Telluria mixta: one gene and its partner. The protein of the gene in region 2 interacts with the protein of the main gene of each other region in a pairwise test. Links are inferred from orthologs where the notes say so. Each region holds a gene or a part of one and is shown on either strand. Other genes may lie near its edges.

Evidence for each region. The genes of interacting proteins can lie anywhere in the genome.
Region 1: the proteins of lpdA (region 2) and odhB interact in binary tests that used the Escherichia coli proteins (3 or more experiments, as listed by UniProt). The link is inferred for Telluria mixta from one-to-one orthologs.

The regions. Positions count from the first base shown.
Region 1 is NZ_CP119520.1:3,915,200-3,919,277, reverse strand. What follows is about bases 1-2,842. They hold odhB (2-oxoglutarate dehydrogenase complex dihydrolipoyllysine-residue succinyltransferase), read right to left. Parts: upstream 2,134-2,842; coding sequence 868-2,133; downstream 1-867. Other genes in these bases: P0M04_RS17380 (2-oxoglutarate dehydrogenase E1 component), read right to left, coding at 2,204-2,842; P0M04_RS17390 (PspC domain-containing protein), read right to left, coding at 465-806; lpdA (dihydrolipoyl dehydrogenase), read right to left, coding at 1-261. Also shown: more of P0M04_RS17380, read right to left, coding at 2,843-4,078. UniProt on the Escherichia coli protein: E2 component of the 2-oxoglutarate dehydrogenase (OGDH) complex which catalyzes the second step in the conversion of 2-oxoglutarate to succinyl-CoA and CO(2).
Region 2 is NZ_CP119520.1:3,206,894-3,212,245, reverse strand. The notes cover bases 1,079-3,956. They hold lpdA (dihydrolipoyl dehydrogenase), read right to left. Parts: upstream 3,492-3,956; coding sequence 1,665-3,491; downstream 1,079-1,664. Other genes in these bases: aceF (dihydrolipoyllysine-residue acetyltransferase), read right to left, coding at 3,501-3,956; P0M04_RS14270 (hypothetical protein), read left to right, coding at 1,307-1,603. Outside these bases: P0M04_RS14275 (S41 family peptidase), read left to right, coding at 27-1,058; more of aceF, read right to left, coding at 3,957-4,835; aceE (pyruvate dehydrogenase (acetyl-transferring), homodimeric type), read right to left, coding at 4,924-5,352. UniProt on the Escherichia coli protein: Lipoamide dehydrogenase is a component of the glycine cleavage system as well as of the alpha-ketoacid dehydrogenase complexes.

The DNA.
Region 1 (4,078 bases), 710 kb from region 2 along the record:
CGACAGGCCGGCGACGTCGATGCCGTGCTCGGCAAACGCGTGACCGGCGTGCTCGAAGTGTTCCGACGATTGCAGCAGTGCCTTCGACGGGATGCAGCCGACGTTCGTGCAGGTGCCGCCCAGTGCCGGGCCGCCCTTGGCGTTCTGCCATTCGTCGATACAGGCGGTCTTGAAGCCCAGCTGCGCAGCGCGGATCGCGGCCACGTAGCCGCCAGGACCGCCGCCGATCACGACGACGTCGAATTGTTTTTCAGTGCTCATCTAAGGTTTTCCTTTTTGTTCCCGAGGTGCCGAACAACACAGGGTTGCTCGTGCACTCAACCAACGTCGTCCCCGCGCAGGCGGGGACCCAATTTGTGCCGAGCGAAGCCGCACTGTTTGCGGCTCCGATCACTGAACTTGGGTTCCCGCCTTCGCGGGAACGACGTTGTCTTGGGTTTCGTATTCGTTCTTCGCCCGAAAATTCACTCTTCCGGCACGAAAATCCACAACAACAGGTAAATCACGATCCCGAATCCGAACGTGATGGTGAACAAGGTGAACACGAGCCGCCACACCCACGCATCCACGCCCGAGACTCGGGCGAGGCCGCCGCAGACACCGCCCAGCCAGCGGTCGGTGCGCGAGCGGCGCAAGGTGTTCAGCTCGGACGCGAACGTGCCGTCGGCACTCGCGGTCTTGTTCAGGTTCACGGTCGACGAGGCGCCGGACAATACCTTCGCCTTCGCCTGTTCGAATTCGGCGTCGGTCAGGGCGCCGGCCTGGTGCAGTTCGTGCAAACGCTTGATTTCATCGGAGATCATGATCATTCCCTTCCATCAGACAACCGCACGGGCGCACCAGGCGGGCGCGCCCTTCCGAAAGTGATTACAGGTCGAGCAGCAGGCGGGCCGGATCTTCCAGCGCATCCTTCATCGCGACCAGGCCCAGGACGGCTTCGCGGCCGTCGATGATGCGGTGGTCGTACGACATCGCCAGGTAGTTCATCGGGCGGATGACGATCTGGCCGTTCTCGACGACGGCGCGGTCCTTGGTCGCGTGCACGCCCAGGATTGCCGACTGCGGCGGGTTGATGATCGGGGTCGACAGCATCGAACCGAACGTGCCGCCGTTCGAGATCGAGAACGTACCGCCGGTCAGGTCTTCCAGCGTCAGCTTGCCGTCCTTGGCTTTCTGGCCGAATTCGCCGATCTTCTTCTCGATCTCGGCGATCGACATCTGGTCGGCGTTGCGCAGGATCGGGACGACCAGGCCGCGCGGCGAACCGACGGCGATACCGATGTCGAAGTAGCCGTGGTAGATGATGTCGTTACCGTCGACCGACGCGTTCAGGATCGGGTACTTCTTCAGTGCGGCAACGGCGGCCTTGACGAAGAAGGACATGAAGCCCAGCTTGACGCCGTGCTCTTTCTCGAACTTGTCCTTGTACTTGGCGCGCATTTCCATGACCGGCGCCATGTTGACTTCGTTGAACGTCGTCAGGATGGCGTTGGTCGACTGCGACTGCAGCAGGCGCTCGGCGATACGGGCGCGCAGGCGGCTCATCGGCACGCGCTCTTCCGGACGGTCGCCCAGGTTGACGGCCGGTGCAGCCACTTGCGGCAGGGCTGCCTTCGGTGCGGCTTGCTGCAGCGGTGCCGGAGCGGCGACTGCAGGCTTGTTCGCAACGGCGGCCAGGGCGTCGCCCTTGGTCACGCGGCCGTCACGGCCGGTGCCGGTGGCGTCGGCGGCGGTCAGGTTGTTGTCGGCCAGGATCTTGGCGGCGGCCGGCATGGCGACGTCGCCTTTCGAACCCGTGGCGGCAGCGGCAGCAGCCGGTGCGGCAGCGGCAGCGGCTTCAACGCCGGCGGCCGGAGCAGCGGTCACCTGCAGCGGGCTCACGCCGGCCGAGGCTTCGGTATCGATGATGGCGATGACTTCACCCGACACGACGGTACCGCCGTCGTTCTTGATGATTTGCACGATCACGCCGGCGGCCGGGGCCGGCAGTTCCAGGACCACCTTGTCGGTCTCGATGTCGATCAGGTTCTCGTCGCGCGCGACGGCTTCGCCGACTTTCTTGTGCCACGACAGCAGGGTCGCTTCCGCGACCGATTCCGACAATTGGGGGACCTTGACTTCGATTTGTGCCATTTAAAAAACTCCGTTTTTGTATTCTGTGCAAAAAACCCCGCGCCGTGGGCGCGGGGTCAATGAGCGCTGCTTATTTGGTCAGGACGAAACCCTTGAGTTTCGAGAACGCCGTGTCCAGCAGTTCCTTCTGCTGCGCAACGTGCTTGTCGGTGTAGCCGACAGCCGGCGACGCGGAAGCCGGACGGCCGGCGTACGCCAGGCGCTGGCCTGCTTCCATGCTTTCGAACACGTTGTGCTGGATCTGGAACCACGGACCCTGGTTCTGCGGCTCGTCCTGCGCCCACACGACTTCCGTCGCGTTCGGGAACTTCTTCAGTTCGGCCTGGAACGCCTTGTGCGGGAACGGGTACAGCTGCTCGATACGGACGATGGCGGTGTCCGTCGTGCCGCGGGTCTTGCGCGAGTTGACCAGGTCGTAGTACACCTTGCCCGAGCAGACGATCACGCGCTTGACCTTGTTGGCGTCGATCTTGTCGTCCAGTTCGCCGATGACGGTCTGGAAGCCGCCCTTGGCCAGGTCGGTCAGCGGCGAGCCGGCGTCCTTGTTACGCAGCAGCGACTTCGGCGTGAAGATGACGAGCGGCTTGCGGAACTGGCGCACCATCTGGCGGCGCAGCAGGTGGAAGATCTGCGCGGCCGTGGTCGGCTGCACGACTTGCATGTTGTGGTCGGCGGACAGCTGCAGGAAACGCTCGATACGGGCCGACGAGTGCTCCGGACCCTGGCCTTCGTAGCCGTGCGGCAGCATCATGACGAGACCCGACGCGCGGCCCCACTTCACTTCGCCCGAGGCGATGAACTGGTCGATCACGACCTGCGCACCGTTCACGAAGTCGCCGAACTGGCCTTCCCAGATCGTCAGCGTGTTCGGCTCGGCGGTCGAATAACCGTATTCGAAGCCCAGCACCGCTTCTTCCGACAGCACGGAGTCGATGACGGTGAAGTTGGCCTGGTTGTCCGACACGTTGGCCAGCGGCAGGTAGATGCCCTGGTCCCAACGCTCGCGGTTCTGGTCGTGCAGCACGGCGTGACGGTGCACGAACGTGCCGCGGCCGGCGTCCTGGCCCGACAGGCGGACGGCGTAGCCCGAGGCCAGCAGCGACGCGTAGGCCAGGTGTTCGCCCATGCCCCAGTCGAGGTTCAGCTCGCCCTGGCCCATCTTGGCGCGGTCGGCCAGCACTTTCTCGACGAGCGAGTGCAGCTTGAAGTTTTCCGGCACGGTCGTGATGCGCTGGGCCAGGCGTTTCAGCTCGGTCAGCGGTACGGCGGTGTCGGCGGCGTCGGTCCACTTCTTGTTCAGGAACGGTGCCCAGTCGACGGCGTACTTGTTCTTGAAGTCGGTCAGGACCGGATCCACGGTGTGCTTGCCGGCGTCCATCGCGGCGCGGTACGCGGCCACGAGCTGGTCGCCACCGTCGGCGGCAATGGTGCCCTGCGCGGCCAGCTTGTCCGCGTACAGCTTGCGGGTGCCCGGGTGCTTGGCGATCTTCTTGTACATCAGCGGCTGGGTCAGGGCCGGGGTGTCCTGCTCGTTGTGGCCCAGCTTGCGGTAGCAGATCACGTCGACGACGATGTCTTTATGGAACTCGGTGCGGTAGTCCATCGCCAGCTGCGAGGCCAGCACGACGGCTTCCGGATCGTCCGCGTTCACGTGCAGCACCGGTGCCTCGATCATCTTGACGACGTCGGTGCAGTACAGCGTCGAGCGCGCGTCGCGCGGGTCGGACGTGGTGAAGCCGATCTGGTTGTTGATGACGATGTGAACCGTGCCGCCCGTGCCGTAGCCGCGGGTCTGCGCCAGGTTCAGCGTTTCCATCACGACGCCCTGGCCTGCGAACGCGGCGTCGCCGTGCACGAGGATCGGCAGGACTTCCTTGCCCTGGCGGTCGCCGCGGCGCTCCATGCGCGCCTTGACCGAACCTTCCACGACCGGGTTGACGATTTC
Region 2 (5,352 bases):
TTCCTATACACTGCCAAAGGAAAAAAATGAAAAAGAAATGGATCCTCGTATCGTGTTTGCTGCTGCTGACCGCACTCGGCGCCCATGCCGTCACGCCCGAGCCGCCGCCCAAGGTTGCTGTCGACAGCGCGATGCGCGTGCAAGCGATCGATGCGCTCGTGGCAAAGCTGAACGATCACTATGTCTTTCCCGACCGGGCCAAACAGGTCGAAACGGTCCTGCGCCAGCGCCAGCGCGAGGGCAAGTACGATGGGATCACGGATGGCGAACAACTGGCAAAACAGCTCACGGCCGATCTTGCCGACGTCCTTCATGACAAGCACTTGTTCGTCGGATTCAACCCCGGGCTGGTGCAGCCCGACCGTGTAGACGGGCCGCCACCGAAATCGCTGGCCGAGTGGGAACGAATGGCGCCCCCCGATGTGCGCCAGCATGTGCTCGCGTCCAGCCTTGGCGTGGAAAAAGTCGATCACCTGAGCCCCAGGATCGGCTACCTCGACATTTCCGGCTTTCCGCCGCCTTTCCTTGTGGGACCAAGATACGCCGCAGCGATGGACAAGCTCGCCGACACCGACGGCCTGATCGTCGACCTGCGCAACAACCACGGCGGCACACCAGACGGGGTGGTTTTGCTGGTCAGCTATTTCGTCGATGCGCGTACGCGCCTCAATGACATCTGGGACCGTGATACCGGCGTCACCACGCAGCAATGGACGATCGACCAGCTGGACGGCAAGCGTTATGGTGGCAAGAAGCCGGTCCTGATCCTGACGGGCCCCGGCACGATGTCGGCCGGCGAGGACTTCGCCTACACGATGCAGGCACTGAAACGCGCCACGCTGATCGGCGAGCGGACCTGGGGCGGCGCCCACCCCACGCGTCCCTTCCGCCTTGCGGACCATTTTTTCGCCGCGATACCCAATGCGCGCACCATCAGTCCCATTACCCATACCAACTGGGAGGGCGTGGGCGTCGTACCGGATATCGCAGCAACGCCGGACAAGGCGCTTGCGATGGCGAAAGACATGCTGCAACGCCGGCTTCACGGAACGAATTGACCGTGGACTCGAAATAAAAAAAACCGGGACACATGGTCCCGGTTTTTTTTCGACGTCATGAAATGCTTGCAAGAACCCCGAGCGGAATGCATGGAACTTAATTCGAAACTGTGGAATTGCGTGACATTTGTATTTAACTTTATGAAATACAATCAAATGCCGACTGTGGAGAGTCCCGGACAGGTTCTCTTCACTGACGGCTAGCGCCTCAACTGGGCTATTTCTAAAAATTCTTGGAGGAGTTCCCTATGAAATTCTTGTCTGTTAACTATAAAAAACAGATTGCCGCTGCCGTCGCCGTATTCGCGGCAATTGCAATCCCGGCCCAGGCCACGGACTGCACTACCGTTTGCCAAAATGCTGCGGGCCAGGCAGCGTATAACGCGGCAATGCAAGCGCAGCAGGATGCGCTGACATACTGCTATGCCCATTACTACGGTCAGGCTATTGGCGACTGCATGAACGGCAAAGTTCCGCAAATTCAGGCAGCATACGATCAGGCATATCAGCAGACGATGACTTCGTGCATGGGTTCCTGCCACTGATCTGACTTCCGGACGTAAAAAAACCGGGACACGCGGTCCCGGTTTTTTGCAGCGCGCCGAATCAGCGCTTGCGCGGCGGCGGCAGGTCGGTGCAGACGCCTTCGTAGGCCTCCGCCGCCATGCCGATCGATTCGCCCAGCGTCGGGTGCGGGTGGATCGTCTTGCCGATGTCCACGCCGTCCGCGCCCATCTCGATGGCCAGCGCGACTTCGCCGATCATGTCGCCGGCGCTCGTGCCGACGATCGTGCCGCCGATGATGCGGTGGGTCTCGGCGTCGAACAGCAGCTTCGTGAAGCCTTCCGAGCGGCCGTTGGCGACGGCGCGGCCCGATGCGGCCCACGGGAAGTGGCCCTTCTCGATCTTGATGCCCTTCGCTTTCGCTTCGTCTTCCGTCAGGCCGACCCATGCCACTTCCGGATCGGTGTACGCGACCGACGGGATCACCTTCGCATCGAAGAAGGCCTTCTCGCCGTGCGCGGCTTCCGCGGCGACGTGGGCTTCATGCACGGCCTTGTGCGCCAGCATCGGCTGGCCCACCAGGTCGCCGATGGCGAAGATGTGCGGCACGTTGGTGCGCATCTGGCCGTCGACCGGGATGAAGCCGCGGTCGGTGACCGACACGCCGGCCGCTTCCGCGCCGATCTTCTTGCCGTTCGGGCTGCGGCCCACGGCCACCAGCACGAGGTCGTAGACCTGCGCTTCCGGTGCCGGCTGACCTGCCTCGGCGGCTTCGAACGTGACCTTGATCCCTTCCGGCAGCGCTTCCACGCCGACGGTCTTGGTCTTCAACATGATGTTGTCGAAGCGGGACGCGTTGAACTTCTGCCAGACCTTGACGGCCTCGCGGTCCGCGCCCTGCATCAGGCCATCCATCATCTCGACGACGTCGATGCGCGCACCCAGCGTCGAGTACACGGTCGCCATTTCCAGGCCGATGATGCCGCCGCCGATGACGAGCATGCGCTTCGGCACCTGGCGCAGTTCCAGCGCGCCCGTCGAATCGACGATGCGCGGATCTTCCGGCACGAACGGCAGTTTTACCACGGCCGAACCGGCCGCGATGATCGCCTTCTGGAACGCGACGACCTTCTTCGCGCCATCCGGACCGGTCACTTCGATGTGGTTCGGGCTCAGGAATTTACCGACGCCCTGCACGACGTTGACCTTGCGCGCCTTGGCCATGCCGGCCAGGCCGCCCGTCATCGTCTTGATGACCTTGTCCTTGTAGGCGCGCAGCTTGTCGATGTCGACGTCCGGCTTGGCGAACGACACGCCGAGATCGGCCATGTGCGCCGTCTCGTCCATGATGTGCGCCACGTGCAGCAGCGCCTTGGACGGGATGCAGCCCACGTTCAGGCACACGCCGCCCAGCGTCGCGTACTTTTCGACGAGGACGGTGTTCATGCCCAGGTCCGCCGAGCGGAAGGCGGCCGAGTAGCCGCCGGGGCCGGCGCCCAGCACCATCATCTCGCATTCGACGTCGACCGGGCCGCTATAGCTGGCCGCGTTCGGAATGGGTGCTGCCGGTGCCGACGGGGTCGGGTGTGCCGGTGCGTACGAATCGGCCGGCTTGTTGGCCGGTGCCTGCTCGGCGGCAGGCGCCGCAGCAGGTGCCGGAGCAGCTGCAGGTGCCGCAGCAGCGCCCGCGCCTGCGTCGTCGACGGTCAGCAGCAGCGAGCCTTCGCTCACCTTGTCGCCGACCTTGACCTTCAGTTCCTGCACGACGCCGGCGTGGGTCGACGGGATCTCCATGCTGGCCTTGTCCGATTCGACAGTGACCAGCGACTGGTCGACCTTGATGGTGTCGCCGGGCTTGACCATCAGCTCGATGATTTCGACTTCCTTGAAATCGCCGATATTCGGGACTTTGACTTCAACGGTGCTCATGGGCTCTCCTTACAGCAGCGTCTTGCGCAGGTCGGCCAGGACATCGGCCAGGTAGGTCGTGAAGCGGGCGCCGGCGGCACCGTCGATCACGCGGTGATCGAACGACAGCGACAGCGGCAGCATCAGACGCGGCTGGAAAGCCTTGCCATCCCACACCGGCTTCATCGAGGACTTGGACAGGCCCAGGATCGCGACTTCCGGCGCGTTGATGATCGGGGTGAACGCGGTACCGCCCAGGCCACCCAGCGACGAGATCGTGAAGGTCGCGCCCTGCATGTTCGCCGGCGACAGCTTGCCTTCGCGCGCCTGTGCGGACAGCTCGCCCATTTCGGTGGCGATCTGCGACACGGACTTCTTGTCGGCGTCCTTGATGACCGGGACGACCAGGCCGTTCGGCGTGTCGGCCGCGAAGCCGATGTTGTAGTACTTCTTGAGGATCAGCTGGCCGTTGGCTTCGTCCAGCGACGCGTTAAAGTTCGGGAACTTCTTCAGCGCGGCGACGGAGGCCTTGATCACGAACGCCAGCATGGTCAGCTTGACCGGCGACTTGGCTTTCGCATACGCGGCGTTCGATTCGACACGCAGGTCTTCCAGGTCGGTCACGTCGGCTTCTTCGAACTGCGTCACGTGCGGGATCATGACCCAGTTGCGGTGCAGGTTCGGGCCGGAGATCTTCTTGATGCGCGACAGCGGCTGCGCTTCGGTCTCGCCGAACTTGGAGAAGTCCAGCGACGGCCACGGCAGCAGGTTCAGGCCTGCGCCACCGCCGGCTGCGGCCGGCGCGGCCGTCGGGCCTGCGGCCAGTGCCGACTTGACGAAGCCCTGCACGTCTTCCTGGGTGATGCGGCCCTTCGGACCGGAACCCTTGACCTTGTTCAGGTCGACGCCCAGTTCACGCGCGAACTTGCGCACGGACGGCGACGCGTGGGCCGATGCGAAGCTCGCGGCAGGCGCGGCGGCGGCGGCCGGTGCAGGTGCCGGTGCTGCGGCGGGAGCCGGGGCCGGTGCTGCGGCGGGTGCCGGCGCCGGTGCAGGCGCTGCGGCCGGAGCCGGTGCCGGTGCTGCGGCTGCAGGTGCCGGCGCCGGTGCGGCTTCCGCGCCGCCAGCGGCTTCCTCGAGCAGCAGCACGAGCGAGCCTTCGCCGACCTTGTCGCCGACCTTGACCTTGAGTTCCTTCACGACGCCCGCATGGGTCGACGGGATCTCCATGCTGGCCTTGTCCGATTCGACCGTGATCAGCGACTGGTCGACCTTGATGGTGTCGCCCGGCTTGACCATCAGCTCGATGATTTCGACTTCCTTGAAGTCACCGATGTCGGGGACTTTGACTTCCACAATGCTCATAGTGTGTTAGCTCCGTATTATTGTCAGCTCAATCATACGTTGCCCCCGTCAGGAACGCTATTCCTGCGGGGGCAACGGGCTTAGAGCATTACTGGGTCACAGGATTCGGCTTGTTCGGATCGATGCCGTACTTGGCGATCGCGTCCGCCACCACCTTCGCGTCGATCTTGCCTTCTTCGGCCAGCGACTTCAGCGCGGCGACCGTGATGTAGTAACGGTTCACCTCGAAGAACTCACGCAGCTTGGCACGGCTGTCCGAACGGCCGAAGCCGTCGGTGCCCAGGACCTTGTACGTGCGGCCGCTCGGGATGTACGCGCGGATCTGTTCGGCGAACAGGCGCATGTAGTCGGTCGTCGCGACGATCGGGCCTTCGGAACCCTGCAGCAGCTGGGTCACGTACGGCACGCGCGGTGCTTCGGTCGGATGCACCAGGTTCCAGCGGTCGGCATCCTGGCCGTCGCGGGCCAGCAGGGTCAGCGACGGGCACGACCACACGTCGGCGGCGACGCCCCAGTC